3 regions of the Xanthobacter albus genome follow, and region 1 is predicted to be linked to each of the others. Evidence: predicted binding sites of a transcription regulator. Region 1 holds the regulator's gene; each other region holds the start of a gene.
What was found. Region 1 encodes HrcA, which represses chaperone genes, less so after heat shock. Its sites were predicted from a motif close to GTTAGCACTCNCNNNNNGNGAGTGCTAAC; they were not measured.
Positions count from the first base shown of each region.

Region 2: a site for HrcA is predicted at 4,243-4,271, ahead of groES (co-chaperone GroES). Genes of this name have one in related genera too.
Region 3: a site for HrcA is predicted at 3,484-3,512, ahead of groES (co-chaperone GroES). Genes of this name have one in related genera too.

Region 1 is NZ_CM195532.1:4,296,735-4,302,471, forward strand. Features, by position in the region: gene V5F75_RS19090 (heavy metal translocating P-type ATPase) at 1-199, shown strand, start outside; gene hemW (radical SAM family heme chaperone HemW) at 293-1,504, opposite strand; gene rdgB (RdgB/HAM1 family non-canonical purine NTP pyrophosphatase) at 1,522-2,157, opposite strand; gene rph (ribonuclease PH) at 2,157-2,870, opposite strand; gene hrcA (heat-inducible transcriptional repressor HrcA) at 3,049-4,152, shown strand; gene grpE (nucleotide exchange factor GrpE) at 4,267-4,893, shown strand; gene V5F75_RS19120 (response regulator) at 5,406-5,737, opposite strand, start outside.
Region 2 is NZ_CM195532.1:3,032,612-3,038,348, reverse strand. Features, by position in the region: gene V5F75_RS13560 (primosomal protein N') at 1-256, shown strand, start outside; gene tgt (tRNA guanosine(34) transglycosylase Tgt) at 366-1,517, opposite strand; gene queA (tRNA preQ1(34) S-adenosylmethionine ribosyltransferase-isomerase QueA) at 1,514-2,599, opposite strand; gene V5F75_RS13545 (exopolysaccharide biosynthesis protein) at 2,692-3,309, opposite strand; gene V5F75_RS13540 (usg protein) at 3,641-3,883, opposite strand; gene groES (co-chaperone GroES) at 4,384-4,698, shown strand; gene groL (chaperonin GroEL) at 4,791-5,737, shown strand, end outside.
Region 3 is NZ_CM195532.1:2,530,842-2,536,578, forward strand. Features, by position in the region: gene V5F75_RS11170 (protein adenylyltransferase SelO) at 1-1,143, shown strand, start outside; gene groL (chaperonin GroEL) at 1,403-3,049, opposite strand; gene groES (co-chaperone GroES) at 3,138-3,428, opposite strand; gene V5F75_RS11185 (hypothetical protein) at 3,782-4,291, shown strand; gene cynS (cyanase) at 4,413-4,895, opposite strand; gene V5F75_RS11195 (ABC transporter ATP-binding protein) at 4,977-5,737, opposite strand, start outside.

The DNA.
Region 1 (5,737 bases):
GGCAACCATGGCGAACATCCGCCGCAACCTGCTGTTCGCCTTCGTCTACAATGCGGCGGGCGTGCCCATCGCGGCGGGCATCCTCTATCCGGTCATCGGGCTGCTGCTGTCGCCCATGGTGGCTGCGGCGGCCATGGCGCTCTCGTCCGTGAGCGTCATCACCAATGCTCTGCTGCTGCGGGCGTGGCGTCCGGAATGAGCGGAAGGGGCGCCGCTCCTTCCATACCGGGGCGGCTCACATGCCGCGAAGGTTGGCTGAAGGCCCGGGCATCACGCTCACGGGCCTTCGGCGTCAGTCCCTCGCAAGCGCGGCGATGACCGCGTTGAGCACCGGGAAGCCCTCGGCCGTCACCATCAGCCGGGGGCCGCGGCGCATCACGAGCCCCTGCTCCTCCAGCGCGGCGATGCCCGCCTCCGCGAGCGGCCGCCCGGAGAGGCGGGCATGGCGGTCGAGGTCCACCCCCTCTTTCAGCCGCAGGCCCATGAGCAGCATCTCGTCCGCCTGCTCGGGGCGCGAGAGCGGCTCGTCGCTGACGATGCCATGGCCGGCACGCTCCACCTGTGCGAGCCAGGCGTCCGGCATCTTCTCCACATAGGTGGCGCGGCGCTCGCCCTCCACCGCGATGCGTCCGTGGGCGCCGGGGCCGATGCCGACATAGGTGCCATAGCGCCAGTAGACGAGATTGTGCCGCGCCTCGGCGCCTGGCCGGGCGTGGTTGGAGATCTCGTAGGCGGGAAGGCCGGCGGCGGCGGTCACTTCCTGCGTCACGTCCCACAGGGCACGGGAGAGGTCATCGTCGGGCAGCAGCAGCTTGCCGGCGCCGTAGAGCCGCTCGAAGGGCGTGCCGGGCTCGATGGTGAGCTGGTAGAGCGAGAGGTGCTCGCAGCCCTCGGCGAGCGCCCGCTCCAGCTCCCGCGCCCAGGCTTCGGGCGTCTGGCGCGGGCGGGCGTAGATGAGGTCGAACGACACCCGCCGGAACGCCGCGCGGGCGATGCCCACCGCTTTCAGCGCCTCCTCCACCGTATGCATGCGGCCGAGGTTCCTCAGGTCGTCGTCCTGCAGCGCCTGCACGCCGAGGGAGACGCGGTTGACCCCCGCCGCCCCGTAGCCGTGGAAGCGCGCGGCCTCCACAGAGGTGGGGTTCGCCTCCAGCGTGATCTCGGCGCCGACGGCGAGCGGCCATGCCGCATCGATGGCCTCGAGGATGCCGCCCACCGTCTCCGGCGTCATCAGCGAGGGCGTGCCACCCCCGAAGAACACCGTCTCCGCCCGCCGGGGACCGGTGAGGGCGCGCATGTGGGCGATCTCCCGCCGGTAGGCGGCAAGGAAGCGCTCCTGGTCCGGCGCCTCGCGCCGCACATGGGAGTTGAAGTCGCAATAGGGGCACTTGGCGAGGCAGAACGGCCAATGCACATAGACGCCGAAGCCGCCATCGGCAGGCGCGTCCGCCCCCTCCCCCGGCAGCGGGGGCGTCGCGCGCGATGAGCGGGAAGCCGCGCCCAAGTCCGCCGTCTCCGCCGTCACGCCTTCAGGCATGCCTGGGAGAGCTGCAGGAAGGCGCGGGCGCGGTGCGACAGGCCGAAGCCCCTGGGGGGCATGGAGTGCTTCTCCTCCGCCGTCATCTCCGCGAAGGTGCGGGTGTGGCCCTCGGGCACGAACATGGGATCGTAGCCGAAGCCCTTGGCGCCGCGCGGCGGCCACACCAGCGTGCCTTCCACCACGCCCCTGAATTCCTCCAGGTGCCCGTCCGGCCAGGCGATGCACAGGGCCGAGACGAAGCGCGCCCGGCGCTGCGCGGGCGCGGTGGCGCCGGCCTTCTCCAGCGCGGCCTGCACCTTCTCCATGGCCATCTCGAAGTCGCGGTCCGGCCCCGCCCAGCGGGCGGTGTGGATGCCCGGCGCGCCGCCGAGCGCATCCACCACGAGGCCGGAATCGTCCGCGAAGGCGGGCAGCCGCGCGGCGCCCGCCGCCGCCTCGGCCTTCAGCCGGGCATTGCCCTCGAAGGTCTCGGCGGTTTCCTCGGGCTCGGCAAGGCCGAGCTCGCCGGCGGAGACCGCATCCACCCCGAAGGGCTCCAGCAGCATGCGCATCTCGATGAGCTTGCCGGGATTGTGGGTGGCGACCACGAGCCGCCCGGTGAGGATGCGGTGAGCCATCAGGCGATCGCCTTCTTCTGCAGCTCCACCAGATGCTCCACCCCGCTGCGGGCGAGGCCGAGCAGGGAGAGAAGCTCATCCTGCGAGAACGGGGTCTTCTCGGCCGTGCCCTGGATCTCGACAATGCCGCCGGAGCCGGTCATCACGAAATTGGCGTCGGTCTCGGCCACCGAATCCTCGGCGTAGTCGAGATCGAGCACCGGCGTGCCCTCGTAGATGCCGCAGGAGACCGCCGCCACGTGCTCCTTCAGGGGCATCTCGCGGATCATGGAGCGCGCGCGCATCCAGGAGAGGCAGTCGTGGAGCGCGATCCAGGCGCCGGTGATGGAGGCGGTGCGGGTACCGCCGTCGGCCTGGAGCACGTCGCAGTCGACGGTGATCTGCTTCTCACCCATGGCGACGAGATCCGTCACCGAGCGCAGGGAGCGGCCGATCAGGCGCTGGATCTCCTGGGTGCGGCCGGAGGGGCGCCCGGTGGTGGATTCGCGCCGGGTGCGGTCATGGGTGGCGCGAGGCAGCATGGAATATTCGGCGGTGACCCAGCCCCGGCCCTGGCCCTTCAGCCACGGCGGCAGGCGCTCCTCCAGGGTGGCGGAAACCAGCACGTGGGTGTCGCCGAACTTCACGAGGCAGGAGCCTTCCGCGTGGCGCATCACGCCCCGCTCGAATGAAACGGCGCGCATCTCGGTGCTGGCGCGCTTGCTGGGGCGCATGGCGTATTCCTTCATGTCTCTCGCTTCGGGCGCTCCTTTTGGAGCCGCGGGGCGCAAACCGCAAGGGCGGGACGGCCGCAACACGCTTGAAGCGAAGGGCGGGAGGCGACACATATAGGAAAGCCACCCGCCCCGCGGCCGCCGCGTGCGGGACGGCACCTGAAAGGCGTGCGCATCCGTGGCGATCGATCCTCTCTTCTCCCTCTCCTCCGGCGCCCTGGCGCAGATCGACGCCCGCGCGCGCGAGATCTTCCGCCAGATCGTGGAGAGCTATCTCGCCACCGGCGAGCCGGTGGGCTCGCGCAACCTCTCCCGCCTCATCCCCATGACGCTCTCGCCCGCCTCGGTGCGCAACGTGATGGCGGACCTGGAGGCGGCGGGCCTCATCTACGCCCCCCACACCAGCGCCGGGCGCCTGCCCACGGAGCGCGGACTGCGCTTCTTCGTGGACGCGCTGATGGAGGTTGGCGACGTCAACGAGCGCGACCGCACCAGCATCGAGACCCAGGTGGTGGCGGCCGCCCGCAACACCACCGTGGAAGGCGTGCTGCAGGAGGCCTCCACCCTGCTCTCCGGCCTCGCGCGCGGGGCGGGCGTGGTCACCGCCACCAAGACCGACCCGCGCCTGAAGCATGTGGAATTCGTGCCCCTCGACCCCGGCCGGGCGCTGGTGATCCTCGTCTCCGAGGACGGGCAGGTGGAGAATCGGGCCCTGGCGCTGCCGCCGGGGCTGCCCGTGTCCGCACTCACGGAAGCGACAAACTTCCTCAACGCCCACATCCGCGGCCGCACCCTGGCGGAGGCGCGGGCCGAGATGGAGAGCCTGCTCGCCGAGCTGCGGCGCGACCTCGACGCCATCACCGCGCGGGTGGTGGAGGATGGGCTCGCCTCCTGGTCCGGCGACGACCCGGCCGAGCGCAAGCTCATCGTGCGCGGGCAGGCGAAGCTGCTGGAGGACCTTCATGCCCTGGAGGACCTGGAGCGCATCCGCCTGCTGTTCGACGACCTCGAATCGAAGCGCGAGGTGGTGGACCTCCTGGGCCGCGCCGAGGAGGCGCAGGCGCTGCGCATCTTCATCGGCTCGGAGAACCGGCTGTTCTCCCTGTCCGGCTCCTCCACCATCGTCGCGCCCTATCGCGATGGCCAGGGGCGGGTGGTGGGCGTGCTCGGCGTCATCGGGCCGACGCGGCTCAATTACGGGCGCATCGTGCCCATGGTGGACTTCACCGCCCGCCTCGTGAGCCGGGTGCTCGGCGCGCCGGGAGGGGGCGACGCGGCCTGATGGCGCGTCCCCATCTGATCGCGCAGGCTTGATTTTTGCCCTCCACGCTCCGATATGCCGTGGGATCAACGGCAGGTCCGCACGGACCTTCTCCAGCCAAAAAGGAAAGACCGGATGAGCGAGCAGACGCGCGCGCCGGAGACCGGCGACGGCATCGAGGACACGGGGCTCAACCAGGCGGGCGCTCCCGAGGCGGGCTCTCCCGCCGAGCCCTCTCTCCAGGCCGAGAAGGAGCGCCTGGAAACGGAGATCGCCGCGCTGAAGGACAAGTATCTGCGCGCCTTCGCCGAGGCCGAGAATGTGCGCCGCCGCGCCGACAGGGAAATCGCCGACGCCAAGGTTTACGGCATCGCCTCCTTCGCCCGCGACATGCTGACGGTCGCCGATGACCTCAACCGCGCGCTCTCGGCCGTGGATGACGAGGCCAAGGACCAGGCCGAGGGCGCCGTGAAGGCGCTGCTCGAAGGCATCGAGATCACCGAGCGCGGCCTCGCCCAGGCTCTGGAAAAGCACAAGATCCGCCGCATCGAGCCGCGCGGCGAGAAGTTCGACCCCAACCTTCATCAGGCCATGTTCGAGGTGCCGGACCCGTCCGTGCCCAACGGCACGGTGGTGCAGGTGGTGCAGGCGGGCTACGTCATCGGCGAGCGCGTGCTGCGTCCGGCCATGGTGGGCGTCGCCCGCGGCGGCCCCAAGGCCGAGGCCCCGGCGCCCGAGGCCAAGCCGGAAGGCGAGGCCTGACGGCCAAGCGAGGACACCGGGCGGGCCGACGGCCCGCCTCCGGGCTCTCCATCTCAATCAGCATTTCCAGATTGCCGCACGCAGTGAAAGCCGGAGGGGAACCATCCGGCCAAACGGGTCGTCCCCTCTCCCACCGCCGCGAAGCCGCCGTCCCGATCCGGCCACCTCAACGAATTGGCCGGGCGCATTGTCAGGCGCTCTGGCTTCTCTTGGCCGCGCCGTCGATCGTTTTCCGCTCGCATCGGCTCGCGGCAATCATTCTGGGTTTTCGATATCGCGCATTTTCTTTGCGTGAGCCGGGACCCACTTCTCTTGAAAATGCGCTCAATCCTGGCTCTGCCGCAATTCCCCGCGCAAAACCGCTGCACGCTTTCGCTGGAATTGCCCTAACCTATTGATTTGAGGCAATTCCGGACGCGAAACCGCTGCGCACTTTTGCTGGAATTGCTCTAACTTATTGATTTGACGCAATTCCGGACGCGAAACCGCTGCACACTTTCGCTGGAATTGCTCTAGGAACGCTCCGGGGCGGGCAGGTGCGCCGCGTCGGCGCGACCGTCACCGGAGCCGGCTGAAAGGCCATCTTCTCCCGCATTGCCGTTCACGATGGTGACGAGGGCATCCGCAATCATGCGACCGGTGAAGGGCTTGGCGACGCGGGGCCGGTCCGCCAAGGCGCGCGGCATGGGCTCACGCCCGGTAAAGGCCGAGCAGAACACGAAGGGCACGCCCCGATCCGCCAGCACCACCGCGGCGGGGAAAACGCTCTCGCTGCCGAGGCTCACGTCCAGAAGCGCCGCGTCGAGGCCCTCGCTGCGAGCGGCGGCCATGGCCGCCGATAGGC
Region 2 (5,737 bases), 1.3 Mb from region 1:
CAGCGAGGCCCATGCCGCCGAGGCCCACGCCCGGCGGCTGGCGGCGTGCGCGCCGATCGTGCCGGACGTGCGCATCCTGGGCCCTGCGGAGGCGCCGCTCGCGGTGCTGCGCGGGCGCCATCGCTGGCGCCTCCTGGCGCGCGCGCCGCGCGGGCTGGACCTTTCGGCCTATCTCAGGAAGTGGCGCGATCTGGCGCCCAAGCCCACCGGCAACGTGAAGGTGGTGATCGACGTGGACCCGCAGAGCTTCCTGTAGAGCATCTTCAAGCGCAGTGGACACCGGTTCGCGTGAAGGAAACACGCTTTTTCAATAACCTGGAGTGGTTTCCGCGCGCCAGGGCGAGCGGAAATCACTCTCGGCCGCCCTAACCTTCCCATACGGGAAGGTCGCCCCGCGCCCAGCCGTCCTTCACCTCCGCCACGTAGTCCCCGTAGCGCCCGGCGGCGATAGCATCGCGGGCGCCGGCCATGAGCTGCTGGTAATAGTGGATGTTGGCCCAGGAGAGCAGCATACCGCCCAGCATCTCCTCGCAGCGCACGAGATGGTGGAGGTAGGCGCGGGAATAGTCCCGCAGGGCCGGGCAGTCGCTCTCCTCGTCCAGCGGACGAGGATCCTCGGCGTGGCGGGCGTTCTTCAGGTTGATGCGGCCGAAGCGGGTGAAGGCCAGGGCGTGGCGCCCCGAACGGGTGGGCATCACGCAGTCGAACATGTCGATGCCGCGCGCCACCGCCTCCAGAAGGTCGTCGGGCGTGCCCACGCCCATCAGGTAGCGGGGCTTGGTGATGGGCAGGTGCGGCTCCACCGTCTCGATCATGGCCAGCATGACCTCCTGCGGCTCCCCCACCGCGAGGCCGCCGATGGAATAGCCGGGGAAATCCATGTCCGCGAGCGCGGTGGCGGATTCCACACGCAGCGCCGGCACCGCGCCGCCCTGCACGATGCCGAACAGCGCCCGCCCCTTCGGCTGCGCCTCGAACGCGCGCTTGGAGCGCTCCGCCCAGCGCAGCGACAGGCGCATGGCGCGCGCGGCCTCCTCATCCGGGCAGGGCAGGCGCACGCACTCGTCGAGCTGCATCTGGATATCCGAGCCCAGAAGGCCCTGGATCTCCACCGCCCGTTCGGGGGTGAGCTCGTAATGGGTGCCGTCCACATGGGAGCGGAAGGTGACGCCGTTCTCGCTCATCTTCCGGAGCGAGGACAGGGACATGACCTGAAAGCCGCCGGAATCGGTGAGGATGGGCCCGCCCCAGCCCATGAAGCGGTGCAGCCCGCCGAGCTTCGCCACCCGCTCGGCGCCGGGGCGCAGCATGAGGTGGTAGGTGTTGGCGAGCACGATGTCCGCGCCCGCCGCGCGCACCTGGTCGAAATAGAGCCCCTTCACCGTCGCCACCGTGCCCACGGGCATGAAGGCCGGCGTGCGGATGGTGCCGCGCGGCGTGAGGATGAGGCCGGTGCGCGCCGCCCCGCTGGTGGCGGAGAGCACGAAGGAGAAGCTGTCGGTGGGCGCGAAGGTCATGGCGCCGCTTGTGGCAGAAGCAGGCAGGCATCGCCATAGGAATAGAAGCGATAGCCCTCCGCGATGGCGTGCGCATAGGCGCGCTTCTGCACCTCGTGCCCCACGAAGGCCGCCACCAGCATCACCAGGGTGGAGCGGGGCAGGTGGAAGTTCGTCATCATCGCGTCCACCGCGCGGAAGCGGTAGCCGGGCGTGATGAAGATATCGGTCTCGCCCACGAAGGGCCGGATGGCGCCATCCTCCCCCGCCGCGCTCTCGATCAGCCGCGTCGGCGTCGAGCCAACGGTGACGATGCGCCCGCCGCGCGACTTGGCCGCGTTCAGCGTGGCTGCGGTCTCGGCGGAAACCTCGCCCCACTCGGCATGCATGCGGTGCTCGGCGGTGTCGTCCGCCTTCACGGGCAGGAAGGTGCCGGGGCCCACATGCAGCGTCACGGTCACCACCTCGACGCCGCGCGCCTTCACCGCCGCCATCAGCGCGGGCGTGAAGTGCAGGCTCGCCGTGGGCGCGGCCACCGAGCCGTCCACGCGGGCGAACAGGGTCTGGTAGTCGGTGCGGTCGCGCGCATCCTCGGCGCGGCGGGCGGCGATATAGGGCGGAATGGGCATGTGGCCCACCTGGGCCAGGGCATCGTCGAGCGCCGGGCCGGACAGGTCGAAGGCGAGGTCCACCTCCCCCTCCCGCCGCGCCTCCACCCGCGCGTCGAGGGTGCCGAGCATGCAGGCGCCGCCCTCGCGCCCGAAGCGGATGATGTCCCCTTCCCTCAGGCGCTTGGCGGGCTTGGCGAAGGCGGTCCAGCGGTGGCCATCGAGCCGCTTCACCAGCGTCGCCTCCACATGCACCGTGCCGGCCGCCTCGCGGGTGCGCGTGCCTTCCAGGGCGGCGGGAATGACGCGGGTGTCGTTCACCACCAGCGCGTCGCCGGGCTGGAGGAACTGCGGCAGGTCGCCCACGCGATAATCCGCCAGCTCCGGGACGCCGCCGGGGCGCACCACCAGCAGGCGCGCGGATTCACGCGGCTCGGCGGGGCGCAGGGCGATCCGCTCGGGGGGAAGCTCGAAATCGAAGGCGTCGACACGCATCGTGGCAGGCTTGCAGAGATCTTGTGGAAACAAGGAAGGCGCGTTCCTACAGCGGCGGCGCGGGAACGCAAGGGGAAGCGACAGGCGCCGCCTCAGAAGATGGCGACCGCCCCCTGCCAGATGGCCCAGCTCATCAGCCCCGTGATGACGATGCCGAGGAGCGTCGCCCCGAACCCCGCGAGGATGACGAGCCCGTCCCGCTCCACGAGGCCGAGGCCGAACACGCACACGGCGAAGCCGGGCGGCAGGTTGCCCAGGAAGGGGATGGGCAGCAGCAGGATGAAGCCCAGCAGCACCACAGTGGCACCCACCACGCGGCGGGCGGCGGGGCCCGCGAACTGCTCATAGCGCGGCCGGGAGATGCTCTCGAACTTCTCGATCCAGGGCCGCGACCGTGTGACGATGGCTTCCAGCATGGCGCGGGAGAAGGTGCGGTTGGCGATCTTCTCCGGCAGCCACAGCTCCTGCCGGCCCATGGCCATCTGCAGGCCGATGAGGCCGAGGATGATGCCGCAGATCACCGGTATGCCCGGCGGCATGGGGATGCAGTTCGGGATGCCGAAGATGAGGAAGAGGATTCCGAACGCACGGTTCCGCAGCGCATTGACGAGATCGCCAATGGCCACCTTCTCCCCCTCCTGGGCGGAGAGGACGGCGGCGAGCAGTTCGGACGTTCTTGGGGTACGGCGGTCCAATGCGGCCTCTTCCACGGCGTCTCCCGGCGGCGGTGTTTCCGCCGGGGGCGCTCCTTTTAGCACCGAGAAAGCGGCAGTGTCAGGGCGCGGCCGTCACGCCGGGCCCGGATACCAGCCCGGCGCGGCGTTGCGACGCGGGAATGCCCACGCCGGGCCATTCCGGTGCGGCGGGATCGGCGTGCGCCCCCACCCCCGCGGGGCGCGCACGCCTCTCACCGCCGCCCTCAACCTTTAGAACGCCGGCGCGCCGCGTGAAACCGATCCCGATCCGCCTCACGCAATTCTGTCCGGCGGGCGCCGCCCTCCCGGCGCCCGCCGGGTTCGCCGCCTGCTGGCCCGCGCGGGGTCAGTGCAGCACGAACACGCCGTCCACCGCCCGCATCTCCGCCGGCTTGATGAGCGCGCAATGGGCCACGCGCACCGAGTGCAGTCGCCCCTCGATCTCCCGGTGCCAGAATTCCAGGAAGCGGTGCAGCTCGGGAAATTTCGGGCACAGATCGTACTCCTGCCACAGGTAGCTCTGGAGCACGGAGGGATGATCTGGCATGCGATAGAGAATTTCCGCGGTGGCAAGGCCATAACCCGCCATCTGCAGCTTGAAGTCGTTGGAAACACCACTCTGCGACAAACCGGATGCACGGCCTGAATCGGATGCACTTGTGGACGTCATCGGCAAGACCTCCTGATGCAATGTCGAGTGAACGCTACCCCTTCCGGACACCGGGCCGCCGGGCCCTTTCTCCTCCGGCGGCGACAGGATCGATTGTCGGCTCAACAGCCTCGCGCCGCCAAGGTCAAAAAAGTGTTTCCATCTGCAAAAACAATGTACTAGCAGCGATAATGGAAGACTGCTGACAGGGCCGTGCGCCCTTGGAGGCCGGAGCGCCCGGCGCCCCCGGCGTGCGCTGCCCGCGGCCAACCTCTTCGCAGCGCAGCATTTTGGCGCCTGCTAGCACTCGGGTAAGCCGAGTGCCAAAAAAGTTCCCCATCCCCCTTGCGGGAGCTTTTGGCCACCCCTAGATGGGCCGTGGGCCGGGCTCATGAGCGCCCGGTGACTCCAAAAGAAGCAACCAACTGGAGGTTTCTCCTATGGGTTTCCGTCCTCTGCACGACCGCGTGGTGGTCAAGCGCATCGACGCCGAGCAGAAGTCCGCTGGCGGGATCATCATTCCCGACACCGCCAAGGAAAAGCCCCAGCAGGGTGAAGTGATCGCGGTGGGCCCCGGCGCCCGCAACGAGAAGGGCGAGCTGGTCGCCCTCGATGTGAAGGCCGGCGACGTGGTGCTGTTCGGCAAGTGGTCCGGCACCGAGGTCAAGATCGACGGCCAGGATCTCCTCATCATGAAGGAGAGCGACATCCTCGGCGTGATCGAAGGCGCGGCCGGCGCCCAGAAGGCCGCCTGATTTCCCCTGTCGCCCAGCGGCGGCCCGCCCGGCGGGCCCTGCCCCTTTGAAGATTTCCGGAACATTCGTCCCAAGCTGAAGGAGCAAGGCACATGGCTGCCAAGGACGTGAAATTCTCCGTCGACGCGCGCGACAAGGTGCTGCGCGGCGTGGACATCCTCGCCAACGCGGTGAAGGTGACGCTCGGCCCCAAGGGCCGCAACGTGGTGATCGAGAAGTCGTTCGGCGCTCCGCGCATCACCAAGGACGGCGTGACCGTCGCCAAGGAGATCGAGCTCGAGGATCGCTTCGAGAACCTCGGCGCCCAGCTCGTGCGTGAGGTCGCCTCCAAGACCAACGACCTCGCCGGCGACGGCACCACCACCGCCACCGTGCTGGCCCAGGCCATCGTGAAGGAAGGCGCCAAGGCGGTTGCCGCCGGCATGAACCCGATGGACCTGAAGCGCGGCATTGACGTCGCCGTCGAGGCCATCATCAAGGACCTCGCCGCCAACTCCAAGGCCGTGACCTCCAACGAGGAGATCGCCCAGGTCGGCACCATCTCCGCCAACGGCGACACCGAAGTCGGCACCTTCCTGGCGGAAGCCATGAAGAAGGTCGGCAACGAGGGCGTCATCACCGTCGAGGAAGCCAAGTCCTTCGAGACCGAGCTCGACGTGGTCGAGGGCATGCAGTTCGACCGCGGCTATCTCTCGCCCTACTTCGTCACCAACGCCGAAAAGATGCGCGTTGAGTTCGAGGATCCCTACATCCTCATCAACGAGAAGAAGCTGACCGGCCTGCAGGAGCTGCTGCCCGTGCTCGAGGCGGTGGTGCAGTCCGGCAAGCCGCTGCTCATCATCGCCGAGGACGTCGAGGGCGAGGCCCTGGCCACCCTGGTGGTGAACAAGCTGCGCGGCGGCCTGAAGGTGGCCGCGGTGAAGGCCCCCGGCTTCGGTGATCGCCGCAAGGCCATGCTGCAGGACATCGCCATCCTCACCGGCGGCACCGTCATTTCCGACGACCTCGGCATCAAGCTCGACAGCGTGAACCTCTCCAT
Region 3 (5,737 bases), 1.8 Mb from region 1:
GGCGCCGGTCCCACGGCCTTCTCCCGCCGTGGCGACGGGCGCGCGGCCCTCGGCCCGGTGCTGCGCGAATACATCGTGAGCGAGGCCATGGCCGCCCTCGGCGTGCCTACCACGCGCACGCTCGCCGCCGTCACCACCGGCGAGCCGGTGTGGCGCGAGCGGGCCCTGCCGGGCGCGGTGCTCACGCGCGTGGCGGCGAGCCACATCCGCATCGGCACCTTCCAGTTCTTCGCCGCGCGCAAGGACGTGGAGGGCCTGCGCACGCTCGCCGACTATGCCATCGCGCGCCATTATCCCGAGCTTGCCGCCACCACGCGGCCCTATGCCGGGCTGCTGGAAAAGGTGATGGAACGCCAGGCGGCGGTGGTGGCGCGCTGGCAGCTCATCGGCTTCATCCACGGGGTGATGAACACCGACAATATGTCCATAGCCGGCGAAACAATAGACTACGGACCCTGCGCCTTCATGGATGCGTACCACCCTTCGACCGTGTTCTCGTCCATCGATTACATGGGCCGCTACGCCTACAAGAACCAGCCGCAGATCGCCCACTGGAACCTCGCGCGCCTGGCCGAATGCCTCATTCCGCTGCTGAACGCGGAGCGGGAGCCGGCGGTGGAGGAGGCGAACGCGCTGCTGGGCACCTTCCCGCGCCGCTTCGAGGCGGCCTACCACGCGGGCCTGCTGGAGAAGATCGGCCTTTCCGGCGGCACGGCGGAGGATGTGGCGCTGGCGCTGGAGCTGTTGCAGGTGATGCAGGCGGGGAAGGCGGACTTCACCCTTCTCTTCCGCCGCCTGGGCGCGGCCGCGGAAGGCACCGAGGGCCCCGACCCGGCGCGCGACCTGTTCCTCGATCGCGAGGCGTTCGACGCCTGGGTGGAGCGCTGGCGGGCGCGGCTCGCGCAGGCGGGGCGCGACGGCGCCGCCGTCCGGGCCGCCATGGACCGCGTGAACCCCAGGTACATTCCGCGCAACCATCAGGTGGAATGGGCGCTGGAGGCGGCGGTGGACAACGCCGACTACGCCCCGTTCGAGGAGCTGCTGGGCGTGATCCAGAGGCCCTACGAGGAGCAGCCGCGCTTTTCCGCTTATGCCGATCTGCCGCCGGAGATGAAGGACTACCAGACCTTCTGCGGGACGTGAGGCCACGGACCCGGTTCCTGACCGGTACCCAAGCAGCTTTCGCTTGAACGCCGCGTGGGGGCTCCGAAGGCCGGTGGGCGGGACCGGGCCGAGGGCGGGGGAGGCCGGGCGCCTCCAGCCAAAAGAAAAGGGCGCGGCCGAAGCCGCGCCCTTTTCTTTTTTCACAGACCGACGGGGCGGCTGGATCAGAAGTCCACGCCGCCACCGAAGCCGGCCCAGCCGGCTTCGGCACCCGAAGTCTCGGTCGGCAGGGACGTCCTCAGAAGTCCATGCCACCCATGCCGCCCATGCCGCCGCCGGGCATGGCGGGGAGGGCCGCGTCCTTCTTCGGCAGCTCGGCCACGAGGGCTTCGGTGGTCACCAGCAGGCCGGCCACGGAGCCGGCGTCCTGCAGCGCGGTGCGCACCACCTTGGCGGGGTCCACGACGCCGGCGGCGACGAGGTCCACATATTCCTCGGTCTGGGCGTTGAAGCCGAAGTTCGGATCGGTCGCCTCGAGCACCTTGCCCACCACGATGGAGCCTTCCACGCCGGAATTCTCGGCGATCTGGCGGATCGGGGCCTCAAGGGCGCGCAGCACGATCTTGATGCCGGCCTTGATGTCGGCGTTGTCGGAGGTGAGAGCCTCCACCGCGGCCTTGGCGCGCAGCAGGGCCACGCCGCCGCCGGGGACGATGCCTTCTTCCACCGCGGCGCGGGTGGCGTTGAGCGCGTCGTCCACGCGGTCCTTCTTCTCCTTGACTTCCACTTCCGTGGAGCCGCCCACGCGGATCACGGCCACGCCGCCGGCGAGCTTCGCGAGACGCTCCTGGAGCTTCTCACGGTCGTAGTCGGAGGTGGTGCCTTCGATCTGCGCCTTGATCTGGGCGACGCGCGCCTCGATGTCGGCCTTCTCGCCGACGCCGTCGACGATGGTGGTCTTCTCCTTCTCGAGGATGACCTTCTTGGCGCGGCCGAGCTGGGCGAGGGTCACGTTCTCGAGCTTGATGCCGAGATCCTCGGAGATCACCTGGCCGCCGGTGAGGATGGCGATATCCTCCAGCATGGCCTTGCGACGATCACCGAAGCCGGGAGCCTTCACCGCCGCGACCTTCAGGCCGCCGCGCAGCTTGTTGACCACGAGGGTGGCCAGGGCCTCGCCCTCGACGTCCTCGGCGACGATCACCAGCGGACGGCCGGACTGCACCACGGCCTCGAGGACCGGGAGGATCGGCTGGAGGCCGGAGAGCTTCTTCTCGAAGATGAGGATGTAGGGCTCTTCCAGGTCGGCGATCATCTTCTCCGCATTGGTGATGAAGTACGGAGAGAGATAGCCGCGGTCGAACTGCATGCCTTCGACCACGTCGAGCTCGGTGTCGGCGGTCTTGGCTTCCTCGACGGTGATGACGCCTTCGTTGCCCACGCGCTGCATGGCGCCGGCGATCATCTCGCCGATGGACGAGTCACCGTTGGCGGAGATGGTGCCCACCTGCGCCACTTCGGCGGAGGAGGAGACCTTCTTGGAGCGGCCCTGGATGTCCTTGAGGGCGGCGGCGACGGCGATGTCGATGCCGCGCTTCAGGTCCATCGGGTTCATGCCGGCGGCAACCGCCTTGGCGCCTTCCTTCACGATGGCCTGGGCCAGCACGGTGGCGGTGGTGGTGCCGTCGCCGGCGAGGTCGTTGGTCTTGGAGGCGACCTCACGCACGAGCTGGGCGCCGAGGTTCTCGAACTTGTCCTCGAGCTCGATCTCCTTGGCGACGGAGACGCCGTCCTTGGTGATGCGCGGGGCGCCGAACGACTTCTCGATCACCACGTTGCGGCCCTTGGGACCCAGGGTCACCTTCACCGCGTTGGCGAGGATATCCACGCCGCGCAGCAGCTTCTCGCGCGCGTCGGCGGAAAACTTCACTTCTTTGGCAGCCATTTCGGCCTCCTGACTTGAATTTCTAAACGACCGGAGGGGTCACATCACCCGGCGACGACGCACCCGGCGGCGGCCCCCTGGCGACGACTCACTTGGCGATGACGCCGAGGATGTCGCTTTCCTTCATGATGAGCAGGTCCTGGCCGTCGATCTTGACCTCGGTGCCGGACCACTTGCCGAACAGCACGCGGTCGCCGGCCTTCACGTCGAGGGCAATGAGCTTGCCGGCTTCGTCGCGCGCGCCGGGACCCACGGCCACCACCTCGCCCTCCTGGGGCTTTTCCTTGGCGGTGTCGGGGATGATGATGCCGCCGGCGGTCTTCTGCTCGGCTTCGATGCGCTTGACCACCACGCGGTCGTGCAGGGGACGGAAGGACATGGGTCTATTCCTCTCGGAACATGGATTTGCCGCGGCTCGCGCCGCTGCCCAGACTGCTGGCACTCTCCGAAGCGGAGTGCCAAGCTCGCCGGGGAGATAAGCGCGCCTCCCCGCTCCGTCAAGGCGGGCGGCTGAAACTCGCTGCGCGCGGGGGTGGGATACGAACCGGTAACCGGCGCCGCGTAAAGTCGATTTCCGAAGGCCGGCGAGGCGGTTCGCCCCGCGCGGCGGCAGCCGGCACGAAGCATTATCGACGCCGCGGGGATGAGCAGTTATGGTCGGCGCGCCGGCCGGCACCCGTGTGGGCGATGGCAAGGACCGGAGTTGAGACGGCGGAGGCCTCGGAATATCCCATGAACATCACGCTTGCACGATCGAACGCGCGCTCCGGGAAGTCCTCTCGCGCCGGCCTCGCCGGGGTCGCCGCCACCGCGCTGGCGCTGACGCTCGCTGCCTGCAGCACCACGCCTTCCGAGCCGCCGCCGCCCGCAAGGCCGGTGTTCACCAGCCCCATTCCGCCGGATCGCCTCGTGGGCCGCTGGGGCCTTGCCGCCTACCACCGCCCCGATGACGCCGGCCGCACCGAGACCCAGGCCAAGGCCCAGTGCTCGAATCCGTATGTCATCACCGCCGGCACCGGCGGGGGCGTGATGATGTATCTCGCGGACGACAACAAGCTGACCGAGGTGGTGTCGAAGCAGGTGGGCAACGGCCCCATCTTCCTCGGCCCGCCCGACGAGCCCGCCGGCGCCCAGACCGACCGCCAGGTGATGCGCTTCGACGGCAACGTTCTAGTGCTGCGCTGGGTCGATTCCGAGGTCGCCAAGCGCTACGGCACCATGGTCTACGTGCGCTGCAGCTGATGTGAGAAAGGCCGGCGCCCGAGGGCGCCGGCCTTTCTTGAATCTCACGCTTCGCGACAAGGGACGCGCCGCGCGCGGCAGATGAGCGGCAGGCCCGCGGGGCGCCGCCGCTCTCCCGGCTTCAGTCTTCCTTGTAGCCGAGCTGCTGGATGCCCTGCTCCGCCCCGTAATACTTGTAGGGCAGGAACTTGCCGGACATGGAGATGGCGACGCGGTCTCCCTTCTCGTTGGCCTCGCGGGCGATATCCATGTTGAAGTCGATGGCGGACATGATGCCGTCGCCGAACTCGTCCTCGATCAGCGCCTTGATGGCCGGGCCGTTCACCAGGATCAGCTCGTAGAAGCGATAGATGAGCGGATCGGTGGGGGGCATGGGGGTGCCGCGCATGGGCACCTCGTTCAGCATCCGCTCCTCCATCTCGGAGAGGCCGAACAGGGTGGCGGCCTTCTTGGCCAGGGGCTTCACCAGCTTCATCTGGCCCAGCAGGGCGCCGGTGACGAGGATGGGCGAGATGCCGCCGATCTGCTCGCAGATGTACTTCCAGCTCCAGCCCTTCTCGCGCTTGATATCGAGAATCTTCTCGGTGAGCTGCTCACGCTTCATTTTCGTCTCCACGCTTGGATGTCGGATGTCGGAGAGTGTGCCGGCGCCGGCGTGACCGTCGGCGAGCGGGGTCCTCGCGCCTCAGTCGCGGCCGGCGGCTGCGGCGGGAAAGCGGATGGTGTTGGCGGCCTCGACGGCCGCCGCCGCGCGGGCGGCGGCTCCGAGCCTGACGAGGGGCGGACGGCGGGTGTCGTAGCCGGTGGGCTTCTCGTCGCGGAAGGTGCGGCTGCGGCTCACCAGGAAGTCCACGAGGTGGTTGCGCACCGTGTAGTAGTCCTCGTGGCGGTGGATGCTGTCGCGGGCGCGGTCCTTGGGCAGCGGGTTCTCCACCACCTCGGCCACCATGGCCTCGGGGCCGTTGGTCATGAGCACGATCCGGTCGGCGAGGTAGATGGCCTCGTCCACGTCGTGGGTGATCATCACCACGGTCTGCCCGGTGGAGATGCAGATGCGGCGCACCTCATCCTGCAGCGTGCCGCGGGTGAGGGCGTCGAGGGCCGAGAAGGGCTCGTCCATGAGCAGGATCTTCGGCTCGATGGAGAGGGCGCGGGCGATGCCCACGCGCTGGCGCATGCCGCCGGAGAGCTCGGCCGGCTTCTTCGCCTCGCTGCCCTTGAGGCCCACGAGCTCGATGAACCGGCGGGAACGCTCCTCCACCTCCGCCTTGCCCGCCTTGCGCCAGCGGGAGGAGACCGCATAGGCGACATTGCCGAGCACGCTCTTCCAGGGCAGCAGCGCGTGGCCCTGGAAGATCACGGCGCGGTCGAGGCTGGGGCCGGAGATGGCCTGCCCGTCCACGATCACCGCGCCCTCGGAGGGCGTCTCCAGCCCCGCCAGGATGT